2 regions of the Methylobacterium sp. 88A genome follow, and region 1 is predicted to be linked to the other one. Evidence: riboswitches for the same ligand, from Rfam matches in the RefSeq annotation. Region 1 holds a riboswitch; the other holds the start of a gene.
The links. Region 1 has a riboswitch for thiamine pyrophosphate ahead of thiO (glycine oxidase ThiO). Riboswitches for the same ligand answer to the same signal wherever they lie in the genome.
Positions count from the first base shown of each region.

Region 2: another riboswitch for thiamine pyrophosphate. It lies ahead of thiC (phosphomethylpyrimidine synthase ThiC); the one in region 1 lies ahead of thiO (glycine oxidase ThiO).

Region 1 covers NZ_AQVT01000001.1:3,403,239-3,413,604, forward strand. Annotated here, with positions in the region: gene A3OM_RS0116310 (circularly permuted type 2 ATP-grasp protein) at 1-1,329, shown strand, start outside; gene A3OM_RS0116315 (alpha-E domain-containing protein) at 1,398-2,342, shown strand; gene A3OM_RS0116320 (transglutaminase family protein) at 2,379-3,206, shown strand; gene A3OM_RS0116325 (peptidase) at 3,264-4,013, shown strand; gene A3OM_RS0116330 (thiamine phosphate synthase) at 4,093-4,725, opposite strand; gene A3OM_RS0116335 (thiazole synthase) at 4,722-5,516, opposite strand; gene thiS (sulfur carrier protein ThiS) at 5,533-5,745, opposite strand; gene thiO (glycine oxidase ThiO) at 5,742-6,962, opposite strand; TPP riboswitch at 7,039-7,169, opposite strand; gene A3OM_RS0116350 (adenylate/guanylate cyclase domain-containing protein) at 7,235-8,485, opposite strand; gene A3OM_RS0116355 (hypothetical protein) at 8,650-9,039, shown strand; gene rpoD (RNA polymerase sigma factor RpoD) at 9,172-10,366, opposite strand, start outside.
Region 2 covers NZ_AQVT01000001.1:4,159,292-4,169,657, reverse strand. Annotated here, with positions in the region: gene A3OM_RS0119910 (HIT domain-containing protein) at 1-134, opposite strand, end outside; gene A3OM_RS0119905 (PLP-dependent aminotransferase family protein) at 194-1,600, opposite strand; gene A3OM_RS0119900 (aspartate aminotransferase family protein) at 1,774-3,123, shown strand; gene A3OM_RS0119895 (tautomerase family protein) at 3,191-3,580, shown strand; gene A3OM_RS0119890 (D-amino acid dehydrogenase) at 3,947-5,212, shown strand; gene thiC (phosphomethylpyrimidine synthase ThiC) at 5,266-7,173, opposite strand; TPP riboswitch at 7,259-7,365, opposite strand; gene A3OM_RS0119880 (BA14K family protein) at 7,747-8,256, shown strand; gene A3OM_RS0119875 (DUF2721 domain-containing protein) at 8,472-8,999, shown strand; gene A3OM_RS0119870 (TIGR01244 family sulfur transferase) at 9,119-9,562, opposite strand; gene A3OM_RS0119865 (DUF533 domain-containing protein) at 9,736-10,245, shown strand; gene A3OM_RS0119860 (GNAT family N-acetyltransferase) at 10,259-10,366, opposite strand, start outside.

The sequences.
Region 1 (10,366 bases):
CCCGAGCACTTCAACACGCGGCGCAGCCAGGCCGAGATGCTGTTCCGGCGCATCGGCATCACCTTCGCCGTCTACGGCGCCAACGAATCCACCGAGCGGCTGATTCCCTTCGACATCATCCCACGGGTGATCACGAAGCCGGAATGGAGCTTCCTCGAGCGGGGGCTGAAGCAGCGCGTCACCGCGATCAATGCCTTCCTCAGCGACATCTATGGCGCCCAGGAATGCATCAAGGCCGGAATCATTCCAGCCGATCTGGTCTATCGCAACCCGCATTACCGGATGGAGATGCGGGCCTTCAAAGTCCCGCACGACCTCTACGTCCACATCGCCGGCATCGACATCGTCCGCACCGGCGAGAACGACTTCTTCGTGCTGGAGGACAATGCCCGCACGCCGTCCGGCGTCTCCTACATGCTGGAGAACCGGGAGGTGATGCTGCGGCTCTTCCCGGAACTGTTCTCGCGCCATCGCGTGGCGCCGGTGGAGAACTATCCCGACGCGCTCCTGGCCACCCTGCGCAGTCTCGCCCCGCAGACGGCGACGCGCGACCCCTCCGTCGTGCTGCTCACCCCGGGACGCTACAATTCCGCGTTCTACGAACACTCGTTCCTGGCCGACAAGCTCGGCGTCGATCTGGTGGAGGCCTCCGATCTCTTCACCAAGGACGACGTGGTCTACATGCGCACCACGGAAGGCCCGCGCCGGGTCGACGTGATCTATCGCCGCCTCGACGACGACTTCCTCGACCCCCTGGTGTTCCGGCCCGATTCGGTGCTCGGCGTGCCCGGCCTGATGAACGCCTACGAGCGCGGCACCGTGACCCTCGCCAACGCGGTCGGCACCGGCATCGCCGACGACAAGGCCGTCTACAGCTACATGCCGGAGATCGTGAAGTTCTTCACCGGCGAGGAGCCGATCCTGCACAACGTGCCGACCTATCGCTGCCGCGAGAAGGAGGCCTTCTCCTACGTGATGGACAACCTCGCCGACCTCGTCGTGAAGGAAGTCAACGGATCGGGCGGCTACGGCATGCTGGTGGGCCCGCACGCCACCAAGCGGGAGATCGAGGATTTCAGCCGCAAGCTGCGCCACGCGCCGGACGGGTTCATCGCCCAGCCGACCCTGGCGCTGTCCACCTGCCCGACCTTCGTCGCGTCCGGCGTCGCGCCGCGCCACGTCGATCTGCGGCCCTTCGTGCTATGCGGCTCCGACGAGATCCGGATCGTTCCGGGCGGCCTGACCCGCGTCGCCCTGAAGGAAGGGTCGCTCGTCGTCAATTCCAGCCAGGGCGGGGGCACCAAGGATACCTGGGTGCTGGACGCCTGACGCTACGCCAAAGCCCACCCCGGAAGCGGGGTGGATCGTTTTCTCGCCCATCGCCTTAACGGAAGCCCATGCTGTCCCGGACCGCCGACAATCTGTACTGGCTCTCGCGCTACGCCGAGCGGGCCGAGTTCGTCGCCCGCATCCTCGATGCGGCCCATCGGCTCGCCGCCCTCCCCTCGAGCTATGGTGGCGGCGAGACCAACGAGTGGGCGTCGGCCCTGGCCTCCGCGGGCGACCCGGAGGTGTTCAAGCCGCTCTATGACAGCGTCAACGAAGCGACGGTGTGCAACTTCCTGGCCTTCTCGCCCCACAACCCGTCCTCGATCCGCTCCTGCATCGAGACCGCGCGCGAGAATGCCCGCTCCGTCCGCACCGCCCTGACCACGGAGATGTGGGACGCGATCAACGGTGCCTGGCTCGAACTGCGGAACTACGAAGGCCGCGACCTCAATCGCGACGAGTTCAGCCGCTTCCTCGAATGGGTGAAGGGCGTGTCCCTCGCCTTCGACGGCTCGGCCTACCGCACCATGCTGCGCAACGACGCCTACTGGTTCACGCGGCTCGGCACCGCCATCGAGCGGGCCGACAACACCGCCCGCATTCTCGACGTGAAATATCGCATCCTGCTGCCGGCCACGGAGAAGGTCGGCGGCAGCCTCGATTATTTCCAGTGGACCACGATCCTGCGCGAGGTCTCGGCCTTCAACGCCTATCACTGGGTCTATCGCGAGAGCGTCAAACCGCTGCTGGTGGCCGACCTGCTGATCCTCAACCGGCAGATGCCGCGCTCCCTGACCAATTGCTACGGCATGCTGGTGGAGCATCTCGATCTCATCGCCGACGCCTATGGCCGCCGCGGCGCGAGCCAGCGCCTGGCGAGCAACACCCTCGCACGCCTGGAAGGCGAGAACATCGACCGGGTGTTCCGGTCGGGTCTGCACGAGTTCGTGACGGCCTTCATCGTCGAGAACAATCGTCTCGGCGCGGCGGTCATCGAGCAATATCTGGTGTAGGGTTCCGTCGAATCCCGAGTTCTACAAGAGACGTCCATGCGCATCCGCGTCTTCCATGAGACCAACTACACCTACGAGCAGCCGGCACGGGGTCTCATCCAGCTCCTCCGCCTTCGACCGCGCGACCATGACGGGCAATATGTCCGCCGCTGGCGGATCGAGCCCTCGGTGGATGGGCGGATCAGCGAGCGCGAGGACGGATTCGGCAACGTCACCCACTGGTTCACGGCCGACGAGCCGGCCGACGCCCTGACGATCCGGGTGACCGGCGAAGTCGACACCAACGAGATGCACGGCATCGTCCGCGGCACCGTGGAACGCCTGCCCGACGTGTTCTACCTGCGCGATTCCGATCTCGCGACGGCCAATGGCGAGCTTCAGGCTTTCGCCAAGAGCGTGGTCGACGAGGGTGATTCCTCGGTTCTTCCCTGCCTTCACCGTCTCCTCGCCGCCGTCTTCGACACGGTCGCCTTCGAGCCGGGTCCGGCCAGCGCCAGCACCACCGCCGCGCAATCCTTCGCCGCCGGAAAGGGCGTCTGCCAGGATCTTGCCCATATTTTCATCGCCGCAGCGCGGCATCTGGAGATTCCCGCCCGCTACGTCTCCGGCTATTTCTTCCACGCCGACAGCGAGGAGGACCAGGGATCGGGGCATGCTTGGGCGGAAGCTCTGGTGCCCGGTCTGGGATGGGTCGGTTTCGACCCGGCCAATGGTATCGCTACGACGGAGGCGCATATCCGCGTCGCCATCGGGCTGGATTATTTGGGTGCGGCCCCGATCAGAGGCAGCCGGATGGGTGGCGGGACTGAAACACTCGAAGTAAAGCTTCGCGTCGAACAGGCTCAGGCGACCGTCCAGGTCTAGCCCGTCACAGCATCAGGAATGGCCTGAGAATCTCGGGCCATCAGGGGTATCGGTATCATGACCTATTGCGTCGGGCTCCTTGTCGAGGAAGGGCTCGTGATGGTTGCCGATACCCGCACCAATGCGGGCCTCGACGACATCTCGACCTACCGCAAGCTGCATCACTTCAACGTCCCCGGCGAGCGCGTGATGATGCTGGCATCGGCCGGCAACCTCTCCGTGACCCAATCGGTGCTCAGCATGCTCGCCGAGGGTGTTGCCGGCGACGACGGTGAGCCGACGCTGAAGCTCACCGAAACCACGACGATGTTCCAGGCCGCCCAGCTCATCGGCAAGGCGATCCGTCGCGTCCGCGCCATCGAGAAGGCCGGGTTCGAGGCGGCCAATCTCCGGTTCTCGATCTCGCTGCTATTCGGCGGTCAGATCGGCAACGAGCCCATGCGTCTGTTCCTGATCTATTCGGCGGGCAATTTCATCGAGTGCAGCACCGATGCGCCGTTCCTGCAGATCGGTGAGCACAAATACGGCAAACCCATCCTCGATCGGGCCGTGAAGTTCGAGACCGACCTCTACGATGCCCTGAAAGTGAGCCTCGTCTCCATGGATTCGACCATGCGGTCGAATCTCGGCGTGGGTTTGCCCATCGATATCGCCGTGGCCCGTCGCAATGCGCTCGACCTCGAAGTGAGCCATCGGATCGAGGCGGGAGAATCCTACTTCCACGATCTGCGCGAGCGTTGGTCCGCGGCCCTGCGCGCAGCGCACCGGGCCATCCCACGCCCCCCTTACGGCCCCGCTGGGCACTGAGCCCGTTCGCTTCGTACAAATCCCAGGAGTTCGCCGGTTCCAGTACCGCGGGACCGGCGAGCTTCTTTGCGAGGCCTGCTCAGCTCCGGATCTCCCAGGCATCGAGATAGGCGCGCACCGCCGCTCGTGAATCCGCCGCCACCATGACCCCGCCCATGACGGCGATTCCGGAAAACCCGGCGTCGCGGCACGCTCCCGCATTCGCCGGCGTGACGCCTCCGAGGGCGAAGACCGGAATTGTCGGTCCGGGACCGCGCTCCAAGACGTCCGGGCCGAGGGCCGGCCCATATCCCGGCTTGCTTCGGGTCGCGAAGATGGGGCTGAGGGTGGCGTAATCCACGCCCGCTTCGGCGGCCCGGATCACCTCCACGGGTGAATGGGCCGAGATTCCGAGAAGGCATCCGGGCGGAAGATCCCGCCGTGCCGCCGCGATGTCCGGGGGCATTGCCCCTCCGCCGAGATGCACCCCATCGGCACCGATGGCGCGGGCGAGGGCCACATCCCCCCCGACGATGAGCCCTGCCCCCACCTCCCGCACCGGCCCCATCAGCTCTTCGGCGAGGACACGGCGTGAGACTGCGTCGAGGTCGCGGTCCCTGAACCAGATCCAGCGGGCCCCACCCGCCAGCGCCGCCTCGATCCTCCCGACCAAGCCCATCGGGCTCCCGGCCCGGTCGGTGACCAGAAGGAGCCCCGACGGGTTACGCGTCACGAACCGACGAGTCCGAGCTGTGGGCTCGACGGTTCGGCGCGTCCCCGCTTGGGGATGCGGCCGGCGAGATGGGCGAGCCGGCCGGCTTCGACGGCGTGGCGCATGGCGCGGGCCATGCGGACGGGGTCGTCGGCCTTGGCGACGGCAGTGTTGAGGAGGCAGCCGGCGGCGCCGAGTTCCATGGCCACGACCGCGTCGGAGGCGGTGCCGATCCCCGCATCCACGATGACCGGCACGCTGGCGCGGCGACAGATCAATTCGAGATTGGCGGGGTTGGCGACCCCCATCCCCGACCCGATGAGCGACCCCATCGGCATCACCGCCGCGCAGCCGATATCGGCGAGCCGCTGGCACACGACGGGATCGTCGTTGCAATAGGGCAGCACGACGAACCCGTCATCGACGAGGTGGCGACAGGCTTCCAGCAACTCGGCCACGTCCGGATAGAGCGTTTCGCGGTCGCCGATGACCTCGACCTTGATCCAGTTGGTGTCGAGGGCCTCGCGGGCCAGTTCGGCTGTCATGATCGCGTCGCGGGCGGTCTCGCAGCCGGCGGTGTTGGGCAGGAAGCGATACCCCTTCAGGCGCCGCACCGTATCCGAGCCATGGCCCTGGAGGGAAACGCGACGGATGGAGGCGGTGACGACCTCCGCCCCGGAGGCTTCCACCGCATCGACCATGATGCTCTGCGTGGGATATCCCGCCGTGCCGATGAAGAGGCGGGAGCCCAAGCTCACGCCGGCGATGACCAGCGCGTCGTCGGCAGCGGCTTCGATCGTATGTCCGTTCATGATCCCGATCCCTCGACTATCCGCCCTGCATGGCGCGCACGATCTCGACCTTGTCGCCCTCGGCCACCGGGGTCGTCTCCCAGTCGCGACGGCGGATGACGGTGCCGTTCAGCGCGATGGCGATGCCCTGCGGGCTCTCGATCCCCGTCTCCTCCGCCTCGACCCGGAAGAGGGCCCACAGGTCCGCCGCCTCGACCTCGCGCGGGTGCCCGTTGATGGTGAGCCTCATGCGAAAGCCCTCCTCTCGGCCCGCGCGGGCCGCCGGAACCGGGCGAGACCGAAGCCGCGCGCGAAATCGGGCAGTGCGCCGGTGGTGAGAAGGGCACAGACGGCGTCGGCCGTGGCGGGAGCCAGAAGGTATCCGTTGCGGTGATGGCCGGTGGCCGCCACGAGGCCGGGCGCCAGGGTGTCGATGATCGGCGCATCGTCGTCCGAGGTCGGCCGGAACCCGCTCCAGACCGCCTCGACTTCCATCTCCTCGATGCCGGGCAAGACACGTCGCGCCCCTTCGAGGAGCGCGTAGAGACCGCCGGCGGTGACGCCCGGAACGAAGCCGCAATCCTCCACCGTGGCCCCCACGATGAGATGGCCATCGGCCTTCGGGGCCATGTGGACCTGTTCGGTCCACACCATGTGCGAGAGATTGCCCGTCCGGGCCGTGGTCTTCAGCGCCAGCGACTGGCCGCGGATCGGCCGAACCGGCAGGGCGAGGTCCTCCGGCAGGAGGCCGGCCTCCCCGCTCCATGCGCCCGCCGCGAGAATCACGGTCCCGGCCGATGCGGTTCCGCGCGGCGTCGCGACGCCCCGGACGCGCCCCCCCTCCCAATCCAGCGCTTCCGCCGGACATCGCTCGACGATGGTCACTCCGGCCGCCTGGGCCGCGCGGGTGAGCGCCGCCATGACGAGGGGCGGGTCGACCTGATGATCCTCCGCGCAGAACAGGCCGGCGGTGACCGAAGGGCGAAGGGCCGGCTCACGGGCACGGACTTCCGTCCCCGACAGCCAGCGGGCGGTGAGGCCGGAGCGGATCTGGAGGTCGTGCCGAAAGCGCAGGCGGTCCACCTCGTCGCGGCCGATGGCGAGGACGAGGGTTCCCTCCTCCCGGTAATCGATGCCGATACCGGAGGCGGCCTGGAGTTCATCGCGAAAGCCCGGCCAGCGCGCCAAGCTCATGAGGGCCAGGGGAAGCAGCGGATCGGAGCCCGGCTCGTGTTCCGCCGCAGGCGCGAGCATCCCCGTGGCCGCGAGACTCGCCCCGGCGCCCACGGTGTCACGCTCGATCACCGTGACGGTGAGACCCGCCCGAGCCAGGCGCCATGCCGCGGACAGGCCGATCAAACCGGCGCCGACGATCACGACGTCGCTTCGCGCGGGCAGTGCGTTGCCGTCGACGACGAGACCGGTGGACCGGCGCGATAGGGTATTCGGGGTGGCTGAGACGTCCAAGGGAAACCTCCGCGATGATCCGCAGAGATTGGTGTCCTTCAGCTTCCGATCCGAAGCGTGCCGGGCTTCCTTGAACAGAAAACCCACGGTCCAATCCCTACGCCGGTATGAGCCGGTTCAGGTTCGAAGGATTTCCGCGCCGCGCGAACACGAGGTCCACGCTCATCGGTTTCTCAGCCCCTTGACGGGGATCTCCCTGGAACATCCCAGATGTGGGCAAGGACCACGCTCCGGTCAATCCCCGCCGACGCCGTTTGATATGCCAGCCGGTGTCAGAGTGCCGCCGGTGTCCGCCCCGGCCGGTAGACGCCCATCGATTCGGCGAACCCGTCGAGCGCGTGCTCGCCGAGGGATTCCGATTCGTCCCAGAGGAAATCGACGAAGGGCTTCGACATGAGGAGCGGTTCGCCGAGGACCTTGTTCAGGCGTGCGAGGCGGCTCGCCAGATTCACGTCGCGGCCGATGACGGTGAAGTCGAGGCGCGCGCCGGAGCCGACATTGCCGTAGGCCGCCTCCCCGTGGTGGAGCGCGATGCCGGCAACGACGGGCTGCGCGAAACGCCCGGTGGCATTCGCCTCGTCGAGGGCGGAGAGGGCGGAACGGGCGGCGATGAGCGCGCCCTTGGCGGCTCCGCCGAGATCGTCGCCGCGCTCGCGGAAGATCGCCAGCAGCCCGTCGCCGAGATATTTCAGAACCTCGCCGCCCTCCCGCTCCACCGCCGGCACCAGGCAATCGAAGAAGATGTTGAGGAGGTCGACGGCTTCCTCGGGCGTCATGTCGGCGGAGATCTGGGTGTAGTCTCGCATGTCGGCGAACAGGATGGCCGAGCGGATGCGCTTGACCTGCCCGCGACGGATGTCGCCGGACAGGATCGCCCGGTGCGGCTCGTCGCCCACATAGATGCGCAGGACCTGATCCAGCGTCTTGTTGACGATCCGCATCTCCATCACCGCAGCCAGGGTCGGCATGACGAACCGAAGTATGGCGATGTCCTCATCGCGGAATCCGTCCGGGGCGCGGGTCGCGAAGGTGATGCCGTTACGCGAGCCGTTGGTGAAGAACAGCGGCGCCACGATGTAATGCGTGTAGCCCCCAGCCTTGAGATCGCCGATGATCGAGTATCGCAGATCATCCGCGTCGTTCAGGTCGACCATCAGCCATTCGCCGGTCTCATGAACGGTGAAGAACGGACTGTCGTGATACGCCTTGTCGGACGCTTCCCCGTGCGGAAACAGGCGCACGGTCGATCCGCTCTCGGGGGTCCAGAATCGACCGACCCCGGAATACTCGGAATGAAGCGTGTCGATGGCGGTGGATGCCCGGTGGACGGGAACGCCGAGGGCGATCAGCCGCTCGGACATCCCCGCCAGGAGGTCGTCCGCCTGCGGCAGGCGCGCCCCTTCGATCAGGAGCCAATCCCTCAGGGCGACACATTCCTGCAGGGACCCGAACGGCACGTCGTTCGCCTCCGACCCATCCGCTTCGGCAGTCGGCGAGGGATGAGGCGGGCCAAGATCGAGCATGATGCCAAAGTGGGTCGGAGGGGCGCGGGCGGCAACGGGTGCCGCCACGTTAGTCACCAGGTCCGACGGTCAATATCGTCCCATTGGTGCCATGATAAGGTGAAAATGACCAATACCGGCTCATCATGACGCCGAGATTCTATCCCCCGTCATCGGAACCACCCATGCCTATCTCACCCCGTGCCGTCGCCCTCGTGATCGCCATGGCGCTTGCCGGGGCCGCGCAGGCCGGTCCCGTCCTGCTTCCCGCCGCCAACACACCCGTGCAGGCTCCCCCCGCATCGCGGGACGAAGCCGGCATTCCGACGACGTCGAGCTTTTCGGAGTCCAACGAAGCCAGCAGCCGGCGTCAGACGGTCTTCAACGAGCGGATCGCCCGTCGCGGGGAACGGGCCATCGCCTCTCTCTGCACGGGTTGCAGGACGGATGGGTCTCGACAGAAGCAGCGCGTCGCCGGGCGCGTGACCCCCGTGGCGGGCGCCGTCATGCCCGACGCCGAAAGCATCTATTCGCGCAAGCGCGGCTTCGATCCGGCCCGGGCAGGGAACCAATGAGGGATCGGGGGCGACGTGTAGCCTCCCCTGGCGTGAAGACGTGAGCTGAAACGACAATGGCGCACCCTTCGGTGCGCCATTGTCGTTTCAGATAGACAGTCCCTCGTCACGAAGGAGAGGGCCGGTCCGCCCTCAATTGTCGAGGAAGCTCCGCAGCTTGCGCGAACGGCTCGGGTGCTTGAGCTTGCGCAGCGCCTTCGCCTCGATCTGGCGGATACGCTCGCGGGTCACCGAGAATTGCTGACCGACCTCTTCGAGGGTGTGGTCGGTGTTCATGCCGATGCCGAAGCGCATCCGCAGCACGCGCTCCTCGCGCGGCGTCAGCGAGGCCAGCACGCGAGTGGTGGTCTCGCGCAGGTTCGACTGGATCGCCGCATCGATCGGCAGAACGACGTTCTTGTCCTCGATGAAATCGCCGAGATGCGAATCCTCCTCGTCGCCGATGGGCGTTTCGAGGGAGATCGGCTCCTTGGCGATCTTCAGGACCTTTCGGACCTTCTCCAGAGGCATGGCCAGCTTCTCGGCCAGCTCCTCGGGAGTCGGCTCGCGGCCGATTTCATGCAGCATCTGGCGCGATGTCCGGACGATCTTGTTGATCGTCTCGATCATGTGCACAGGAATGCGGATGGTGCGCGCCTGATCGGCGATGGAGCGGGTAATCGCCTGCCGGATCCACCAGGTCGCGTAGGTCGAGAACTTGTAGCCCCGGCGATACTCGAACTTATCGACGGCCTTCATCAGGCCGATATTGCCCTCCTGGATCAGGTCCAGGAACTGCAGGCCGCGGTTGGTGTATTTCTTGGCGATGGAGATCACGAGGCGGAGATTGGCCTCGATCATCTCCTTCTTGGCCTGACGGGCTTCGCGCTCGCCCTTCTGGACCATGTTGACGATCTTGCGGTACTCGCCGATCTCGAGACCGGTCTCGGAGGCGAGCGTCAGGATCTGCTCGCGCAGGTCGGCGACCTGCTTGGCGCCCTTCTCGACGAGGTTCTTCCAGCCCTTGCCGCCGAGCTTGCCGACACGCTCCATCCAGTTCGGATCGAGCTCCCAGCCCTGGTAGTGGCGCAGGAACTCGTCGCGGGCGACGCCGTGGCTCTCGGCATAGCGCATGAGGCGGCCCTCATGGCTGATGAGGCGCTTGTTGATGTCGTAGAGCTGCTCGACCAGCGCCTCGATGCGGTTCGAGTTCAGGGACAGCGACTTCACGTCGGCGACGACGGTGTCCTTGAAATCGGACTGCTTCTGGCTCTGGGCGGAGGTCTGCGTGCCGCCGCCGGCCTTCAGGTCGGCATGCTCGTTCTGGAGCTTGCGCAGTTTCTTGTAG
Region 2 (10,366 bases), 760 kb from region 1:
CCCGTCCGGCGCGGCACCAGGATCAGCCAGGGAAACCGGGCATCGTCCATCAGCAGGACGCTGCATAAGGCGAGGTCGCCCACCGGCACGGTGTCGGCGACGAGGCGCGGGTCGAGGGTGAATTCGTCTGTCATCGCCGCTCAAGCTGGGATGCGTCGGGAATGCGGAGTTCTCGCCGGTTCGGCGTCGTAAGTCACGCGGGCGCGGGCCGCTCGGTGTCGAGGAAGCGGAACAGGGCCGGCGCGTTGGCATGCGCCACGTTGAAGCGCAGCCACGGGGTCGGCTCCTGATCGGCGCGGAACAGGTGTCCGGGAGCGAGCATGATGCCCTTGGCGGCGGCCCTCTGCGCCAGGCCGGCCGTGTCCGGATCGCCGCCGAAGCCGGCCCAGAGGAAGAGCCCGTTGGCGGGGCGGTGGAACAGCGACAGGCCCACCGAGAGCAGGGCGTCGGCCACAATCTTCTGCTCGGCGGCGAGCTTTTCGCGGAGCCGCGCGATGTGGAGGCGATACTGGCCTTCCGTCAGGATCGAGTGGACGATGCTCTCGGAGATCTCCGAGCTCGTCAGGCTCGCCGCCATCTTCATGCGCAGGAGCCGCTGCGCATTCTCGGGGTTGCAGGCGAGATAGCCGACCCGCAGGGCGGGCGAGATGGTCTTCGAGAAGCTGCTGATGTGGATGACGCGCGCGAGCTGGTCGAGGCTGGCGATGCTGGGCGCCGTCTCCTCGACGAAGCTCGCGTAGATGTCGTCCTCGACGATCTGGAAGTCGTGTTTCTCGGCGATGCGGAGGATCTGGTAGGCGGTGGCCGGCGAGCAGGACGTGCCGGTGGGGTTGTGGAAGCTCGTATTGGTGAAGAACAGCTTCGGCTTGTGCCGCTCAGCCAGTGCCTGGAGCGCGGGGATCGACGGTCCCTGGAGGGTCCGCTCGACGCCGACGATGGTCACCCCCATGGCGTGGAGCGAGGGGTAGAGGTTGCAATAGCCGGGATCGTCCACGAAGGCGACGTCGCCCGGCTGCAGGAAGGTCCGCATGGTCAGGTCGAGGGCCTGGCTCGCCCCATGCGTCAGCAGGATCTGGTCCGGCTCGCACTCGATGTTGCGCTGGGCGAGAAGCAGCTGGATCGCCCGGCGCAAGGGCGCGTGGCCGAGGGGATGCCCATAGCGCGACACCAGCCGGTCGGGCCGCCGCGCCAGGGCGGCGAGGGCCTGCTTGATCCCGTCGGCGAACAGGTGGCTGTCGGGCAGCCAGCCGCAGCCGGCTTTGACGGTGAAGGCGTCCTCCTCGTAGACCCGCTGGAGCAGCCACCCGGAATCCACCGAGATCTGTATGGGTTTCCGCCGGGGGACGCTGGCCATGCGGTCGAGCAGCCGGGCCGAGACGAAGTATCCGCTCGCGCGCCGGGCCTCGAGCAGGCCGTCCGCCACCAACCGGTTATAGGCGTTCGACACGGTCAGCGTGCTCACGCCGCACTGAACGGCCAGCTTGCGCACCGAGGGCAGGCGGGCGCCCGGCGCCACGCTCCCGCTGCGGATGCGCTCGGAGACGGCCTCCACCAGCTGAGCGACGAGGGGGGCGGTGCTGGCGGGGTCGAGGCTGATCATGGGCCGTCTTTTCAGGGCTGGACCGGTCTCGGCGATCCGACTGTATGGGCGGGTGAACAGATACAGCTGCGCGTGCCAACCCGCCAACTGTCTATAGTCGGTGAGCTTGGGCCGGGCGATAACGCAGTGCGGCGAGGGTCGGGTTCTTGCATCGCGGATCGGCGGAGAGACACATGGATCATGCGATCATCGACCAGGCGGCGGACCGGCAGCTCAATGTCGAGCCCTACTGGATGCCGTTCACGCCCAATCGCCACGTGAAGGCCGACCCGACGCCGCGCATCGTCACCTCGGCCAAGGGCGCCTATTACCGCACCGCCGACGGGCGCGAACTGTTCGACAGCCTGTCGGGCCTGTGGTGCTGCCCCCTCGGCCATGCCCAGCCGCGGATCGTCGAGGCCCTGCGCCGGCAGGCCGAGACGCTCGATTACTGTCCCGCCTTCCAGATGACCAACCCGGTGACGCTGCGGCTGGCCGAGCGCATCGCCGACATGGCGCCGGACGGGCTGGACCGAGTGTTCTTCACCAATTCCGGCTCGGAGGCCGTCGATACCGCCCTCAAGATCGCGCTTGGTTATCACCGCCTGCGCGGCGAGGCCGGCCGCTTCCGCATGATCGGCCGTGAGAAGGGCTATCACGGCGTCGGCTTCGGCGGCATGTCGGTGGGCGGCATGGTGGCCAACCGCAAGATGTTCGCCACCGCCATGATCCAGGGCGTCGACCACCTGCGCCATACCCACGATTACGCCGAGATGGCCTTCTCCAAGGGCCAGCCCGCCTGGGGCGCGCATCTCGCCGACGACCTCGAGCGGATGGTGGCGCTGCACGATGCGGGCACCATCGCCTGCGTCATCGTCGAGCCGCTGCAGGGCTCGGCGGGGGTCATCGTGCCGCCGCTGGGCTATCTCCAGCGCCTGCGCGAAATCTGTACGCGGCATGGCATCCTGCTGATCTTCGACGAGGTGATCACCGGCTTCGGGCGGCTCGGCGCGCCCTTCGGCGCTGACCGCCTCGGCGTGATCCCCGACATGATCACCTTCGCCAAGGGCATCACCAACGGCATCGTTCCGATGGGCGGCGTGATCGTGCGGAAGGAGATCTACGACACGTTCATGACCGGGCCGGCCGCGGCGGTGGAGCTGTTCCACGGCTACACCTATTCGGGCCATCCCCTGGCGGCGGCCGTCGCTCATGCCTCCCTCGACCTCATGGAGGAGGGCGACCTCTTCGCCCGCGTGCGCGAGTTGGAGCCGATCCTCGAGGGGGCCGTCCACACGCTGCGCGACGAGCCGGGCATCAAGGACATCCGCAATTTCGGCCTGACGGCGGCGGTGGACCTCGAACCGACACCGGGCCAGCCCGGCGCGCGCGCGCTGCGGATCTTCGAGCGCGGCCTGCGCGAGGGCATCCTCCTGCGCTTCACCGGCGACACCATCGCCATGGGGCCGCCCTTCATCTCGACCCAAGCCCAGATCACCGGCATGATCGAGATGCTGCGCGGCCTCATCCGCGCCGAAGCCTAATCGGCGGCGGCGCTCACCCGATAGACGGCCCGTGACCCGTTCCATTCTCTTCGAAGGTTGAACCGACATGCCCCTGATGCGCTTCGATATCCTGGAAGGCCGCACCGATTCCGAACTGAAGACGCTCCTCGACGCCGCGCACGAGGCGATGCTGGAGGCGTTCAACGTCCCGCCGGGCGACCGCTACCAGATCGTCACCGAGCACAAGCCCTCGCGGATGATCGTCGAGGATACCGGGCTCGACATCCCGCGCACCAAGGACGTGGTGGTGGTCCAGATGATCACCCGGCCGCGCGGCAATGAGAAGAAGCAGCTGTTCTACAAGCTGCTGACCGAGAAGCTCGAAGCCGCCTGCGGCATCGCCCCGGCCGACGTCATGGTCTCGACGGTGGAGAACACCGACGAGGATTGGTCCTTCGGTCACGGCCGGGCGCAGTTCCTCACCGGCGAGCTCTGACCACCGTTCGATCGGATTTCGCAGCGGTTGCTCAAACCAAAGTCGATCATCCTATCCGACCCCCCCATCCTGAGGTGCCCTTTGCGCGAGCAAAGGGCTTTGAGGGAGCCCTCCAGTCATCACGCGATCCCTGGAGGGCTCCTTCGAGACCGCTACGCGGCACCTCAGGATGAGGTAAAGCCTTGGAAAAACAACTCAAACAGGCCCTGGGCGGGGCTCGCGACGAGGGGCGCCGCTTCTGCGGCCTGAAACCTGCGACACGCCGTAAGGACTGAGCAAGGTGAAGCGGCGGCTTGCCGATGCGAACCCGCTCGGGGCGTCGAGCCCAGTCCGGACCCTACCCCGACCCTCTACGGAACGCCGGCCATGCATGTCCTGATCCTCGGTGGCGGTGTCGTCGGCGTCACCTCGGCCTATTACCTGGCCAAAGCCGGCCACCGGGTCACCGTGCTGGAGCGCCAGCCGGCGGCGGGGCTCGAGACGAGTTTCGCCAATGCCGGCCAGGTCTCGCCGGGATATTCGGCGCCCTGGGCCGCTCCGGGCATCCCGCTGAAAGCCATGAAGTGGCTGATGATGCGCCACCGGCCCCTCGTGGTCTGGCCGAGTTTCGAGCCGCGTTTCTACGGCTGGCTCGCCCGCATGCTGGCGAATTGCACGGAGGAGGCCTACCAGCGCAACAAGGGCCGGATGGTGCGCCTGGCCGAGTACAGCCGCGACGTGCTGCGCGACCTGCGCGCCGAGACCGGCATCAGTTACGACCATCGCGAGCAGGGTACGCTCCAGCTGTTCCGGACACAGAAGCAGCTCGACCATGTCGGGGACGACACGCGCGTCCTCGACGCCTATGGCGTTCCCTACGCGGTGCTCGACCCCGCCGGCTGCATCATGGCCGAGCCGGCCCTGGCGCGGGTGGCCGGAACCTTCGTCGGCGGTCTGCGGCTCCCCGGCGACGAGACCGGCGATGCGCATCTGTTCACCCAGCGCCTCGCCGCACTCTGCGAAGACCTCGGCGTGGTCTTCCGCTACGGCACGGCCATCACCGGTCTGCGCAGCGAAGGCGACCGGATCGGCGGCGTGGCGACGGCAGGCGGCGAAATCCTGACAGCCGACGCCTATGTGGCGGCCATGGGCAGCTACACCCCGGCTCTGCTCCGGCCCCTCGGCATCGACCTGCCGATCTATCCGGTGAAGGGCTATTCCCTCACCCTGCCGGTCACCGATGCGGAGGCGGCGCCGGTCTCGACGGTGATGGACGAGACCTACAAGGTCGCGATCACCCGGCTCGGCGACCGCATCCGGGTCGGCGGCACCGCCGAGCTCGCCGGTTTCAGCGCGGTCCTGCGCGGACCGCGCCGGGAGACCCTGGTCCGCTCCGTGGGCGACCTGTTCCCGGCCGGTGGCGACCTTGCTCAGGCCAAGTTCTGGACCGGCCTGCGGCCGATGACGCCGGATGGCACGCCCATCGTAGGCGGAACGCGCCTGTCGAACCTCTATACCAATACCGGCCATGGCACCCTGGGCTGGACCATGGCCTGCGGCTCGGGCCGGGTGCTGGCCGACCTCATCTCCGGCCGCACGCCGGATATCGCCACGCCGGACCTAGCCGTCAGCCGCTACGCAAGCGGTGCCTGACGATGGGGCGATGCCCCCTCGCGCCGGGGCGCGAGGGGGTGGGGCGAGGCGGCCTATTCGGCCGCGTCGACGTAGAGCTTGCCGCCCTCGGCCTGGAACTCGGCGGATTTCGCCGCCATTCCCGCCTCGCGCTCGGCCTGGCTCATGGGGGTCGCCTCGCCCAGCACCTGTCCGGCCGCCTCCATGGCGAGCACCTCGGCGCGCAGATCCTGCGTGATCTTCATCGAGCAGAATTTCGGGCCGCACATGGAGCAGAAATGCGCGACCTTATGGGCGTCCTTCGGCAGGGTCTCGTCGTGATAAGCGCGCGCCGTGTCGGGATCGAGGGACAGGTTGAACTGGTCCTCCCAGCGGAAGTCGAACCGGGCGCGTGACAGGGCGTCGTCGCGCAGCTGCGCCGCCGGATGGCCCTTGGCGAGATCGGCGGCATGGGCCGCGATCTTGTAGGTGATCACGCCTTCCTTCACGTCGTCGCGGTTGGGCAGGCCGAGATGCTCCTTCGGGGTGACGTAGCAGAGCATGGCGCAGCCGAACCAGCCGATCATGGCGGCGCCGATGCCCGAGGTGATGTGGTCGTAGCCCGGTGCGATGTCGGTGGTCAGCGGGCCGAGGGTGTAGAACGGCGCCTCGCCGCACTCTTCCAGCTGCTTTTCCATGTTCACCTTGATCTTGTGCATCGGCACGTGGCCGGGGCCCTCGATCATGGTCTGGCAGCCCTTGTCCCAAGCGATCTTGGTGAGTTCGCCGAGGGTCTCGAGTTCCGCGAACTGGGCCGCGTCGTTGGCATCCGCGATGGAGCCGGGGCGCAGGCCGTCGCCCAGCGAGAACGAGACGTCGTAGGCCCGCATGATGTCGCAGATCTCGTCGAACCGCTCGTAGAGGAACGATTCCCGGTGACCGGCGAGGCACCAACGCGCCATGATCGAGCCGCCTCGGCTGACGATGCCGGTGACGCGGCGAGCGGTGAGCGGCACATGGGCGAGGCGCACGCCCGCATGGATGGTGAAATAGTCGATGCCCTGCTCGGCCTGCTCGATGAGGGTGTCCTTGAAGACCTCCCAGTCGAGCTTCAGCGGATCGCCGCCGACTTTCTCGAGCGCCTGATAGATCGGCACGGTGCCGATCGGGACGGGCGAGTTGCGCACGATCCACGAGCGGATGTTGTGGATGTTGCGGCCGGTGGAGAGGTCCATCACCGTGTCGGCGCCCCAGCGGGTCGCCCAGACCAGTTTCTCCACCTCTTCGGCGGCGGACGACGTCACGGCCGAATTGCCGATATTGGCGTTGATCTTGACGAGGAAGTTGCGGCCGATCGCCATCGGCTCCACCTCGGGGTGGTTGATGTTGGCCGGGATGATGGCGCGGCCGCGCGCCACCTCGTCGCGCACGAATTCCGGGGTGATGAAGGCGGGGAGCGACGCGCCGAAGCTGTTGCCGTCGGCCAGTGCGGTCTGCGCGCCTTCCAGCATCGTCTCGCGGGCGAGGTTCTCGCGGTGGGCGACGTAGATCATCTCCTCGGTGATGATCCCGGCTTTGGCGAACTCGTACTGCGTCACCATCTGGCCGGGGCCGGCCTTGCGGATCTGGCGCGTCGCCGGACAGGGGGCGACGAGCTTGTCCTCCGGCACGAAGCCGTTATCCTCGGGCTTGACCGCGCGCGGCGTGATCGTGGCGTAGCCGCGCTTGGCGATCCACGGGTCGCGCAGCAGGGGCAGGCCGGCATTCAGGTCGATCCGGGCATCGGTCTCGGTATAGGGACCCGACGGATCGTAGACCCGCACCGGGGCCTCCTTCGGATCGCTCAACGTGACCTCGCGGAACGGCACCCGGATGTCGTCACGGCCGGCCACGCTCGCATAGACCTTGCGCGAGCCCATGATCGGGCCGGTGGTCACCGCTTGCAGCTGCCCCTTGGCGGGTTCTTGTCCGGAAAGGTCTTTGGGGAGGACTGGTGCGTTCATTTCGGATTCGCTCCTGGCGTGGGAGGCGATCCGGTTCGCAACGGTACGTCAGGACGACGGGCACCCGCTCGTCTGGAGCAGACAACCCAAGCGTAGTTCCCGTCCCTCCGCCGGTATGAGCCGGATCAGGTTCAAGGGTCAGGGCTGCGGCCCTATCTCAGCCCCCTGAACGGGGCCCCCCTCGGAACGATTCGAAAGTCTGCGCTCGCCGCGCCTTTGTCAATCGCCCCGGGAAACATCCTCGCCGGAGTGAATGGCCGTCCGTCTCGAAGCGACCCTCGCGCCGGCCGGATCGCGGCTCTTCCGGTTCAGGCGGTTATTCCACCGTTGACCGTAGTCTCGATTTTGATCCGCAAGGACTGTTCTTTATTGGCGTGACTTTCGCGGGACGTGAAAACAGTCATGGACAATGGAGCCTTCCCGGCCGGTGGCGCGTTATCTATCCTAATGTCCCCTCCACGGTCAGGCTGGTGTTTCATGAACAAGCTTATTCTCGCATCCGCCGCTCTGCTCGGCGCGGTCGCATTCCTTCCGGCCACGGCCGAAGCGCGGAGAGGCGGCGGAGGCGGAGGTATGAGCCACGGCGGCGGCCATGGCGGCCACGGTCACGGCGGCGGAGGCTTCGCACGCGGCGGAGGTGGCAGTCTCGGTGGTTTCGGTGGTCATGGAATGGGCGGCGGACGCGGACATGGCGGAATTGCCCACGGGCCGAATGTCGGCGGTGGTGGCTTCGGCGGCGGCGGTGGTTTCGGCCGGGGCGGCCACCACCATCACTACGGCCATGGCTACAATCGCGGATATGGGCGGGGCTATGGCGGCCTTGGCCTCGGGCTGGGCCTCGGGCTGGCGGGCGCCGGGATCGGCTATGGCTACGGAAGCGGGTATTACGGCAACGGCTACGACAACGGATATTACGGCGGCGGCTATGCGCCGGCCTATTACGGTGGCGCCGTGGAGGTCCAGCAGGATGTCGGCGGATCCGACCAGGACGTGGCCTACTGCATCCAGCGCTTCCGCTCCTACGATCAGCGGTCGGGCACCTATCTCGGCAATGACGGCCTGCGTCATCGCTGCCCGCAGTAACGCTCGTCGTCCGGGCGCGATCGCCTGACCCTCACCGAGTCCGGAAGCCCCGCAGCCCCTGCCGCGGGGCTTCGTTGCATCCGGGGGCGGCCGTTCGCTCGGCCGAGGAGGGACGACGTCGAAGCCCAAGGCCCTGTCACCGGCATCCAGAACCCGTGTCCACCTCCGAAACGGCGCATCTTCCGGTGCCGGGCGGCATGGCGTAACGCCCTATCATGATGGCTTCCGGTCCACTCCTCGCTCCCGACGACATCGCGCATGTCATTCAGATCGCGCTCGCGCCCGCCTTCCTGCTGACGGCGCTGGCGACGCTGCTAAACGTCTTCTCCACGCGCCTGGGGCGGGTGGCCGACCGGGTGGATGACGCCGCCGACCGGCTGCAGAAGGCGGATGCGGACGAGGCCGCCCACCTGTCGTACCAGTTGGCCTATCTGCGCCGGCGCTCCTTCATGCTCGACGTGGCGGTGGTCCTCGCCTCGCTCGGCAGCATCATGACCGGCATCGCGGTGCTGACGCTGTTCGTGGGGGCCTTGCGCGATGCCGCCACGGCCTCCGTCCTGTTCGGCTGCTTCGGAATCGCCCTGGTCTGCACGGTGGCGGCCATCGTCGCCTTCCTCATCGAGATCCTGATGGCGGGCCGCCGAGTCCGGGACGAAGTCGACCGCCAGACGGTGGAGGCCTCTGACCGTGAAGCGGGCGGACCAGAGATCCCCCACCGCTCGCCTCGACAGCGCCGGTCATGACTAGGCAGGTTCAGCAAAAGTGGTCGCCGGTTCTGCGTTCCAAAACCTGCGACACGTCAAAGACCTAAGCGAGGTGAAGCGTTGGCTTGCCAATGCGAACCTGCTGAGGGCCAGCGATCTCACGTCCCGGCGGGCGTGTCGCCATGCGTGTCGAGCCAGCGCACGGCACCGCTGAGGTCGAAGCCGCGCTCCCGGCCATAGGCCAGGAGGTCATCGCGGCGCAGACGCCCCGCCAGCACTTCGGACAAAGCCCACAGGGTCAGCGAGCGCGTGCCGCTGCGGCAATGGGCGAGGACCGGGCCGGGTGCGCTCTCCACGGCCTCGCGGAAACGCGCGATGTCCTCATGGGTGATGCCGGGGCCGGTGACGGGGAGATGGAGATAGGCGAGCCCCGCCGCCTCGGCCGCCGCCGCTTCGGCAGCGCTGCCCAACTGGTCCGGCTCCTCGCCTTCGGGACGGTTGTTGATGAGCAGGGCAAAGCCCTTCGTGGACAGGTCCGCGATCTCCGCCTCGTTCGGCTGGCCGGCGACCGACAGGCGGGGCTCGATGGGCGTGATCGTCATGGGGCCTCTCTCGTTGGCTGCCTTCGCGCCGTGCGGCTTCCGTTTGCCGGGGGAGGGCGCTCCGCCGGGGACGAACGGGGCATGCTCATTCCACCGCACCGCCCATCGTGAACCCGCGACGGGGCTCGTCCGTTTCCAATCCGATCCCTCAACCCGCCTTCAGGACGACCACCATGGCCGATGCAAGACAGATCGTCGATGCGCTCGTACGCTCACGCAAGGGCGGGATCGCCGCCACGGCCGCCCTCGGCGGCCTCGCCCTCGTCGCGGGTCTGGCGCTGCGCGCACTCCGTCCCTCCGCGGCGTCCGAGACCCCCGATCTGAGCCAGGTCGGTGAGGACGAGGCGCGCGTCATGCTGCGCGCCATGGTGGCCGCGACCCTGGCCGACGGCATCGTCGACCAGCAGGAGCGCCGGCGCCTCGACGCGGCGGTGGAGGCCGCTGGCATCGACCGGGATGGCCGCGCATGGCTGGAGAAGGAGCTCACCGACCCGGCCGAGATCGACGAACTCGCCGAGCGCGTGGAGTCGCCGGAGCAGGGCGCACGCCTCTATGCGGCGGCGCGTCTGGCCATCGATGCCGATACGCTGCAGGAGCGGGAGTTCCTGAAGCGCCTCGCCGAGGCCCTCGACGTCCCGCAGGACGTGGCCGCGCGGGTCGATGCCGGGCTGGAGGCGGCCTGAAGCCGCAGCCGGATCACTTCCCCACCCATTCGTGCCCGGCCACCAGCGCCTCCACCGAGCGCGTCCAGGTGCCGGGCTGGTCGGTGGAGCCGGTGCCGAGCGCCCGCTGGACCATGACGCT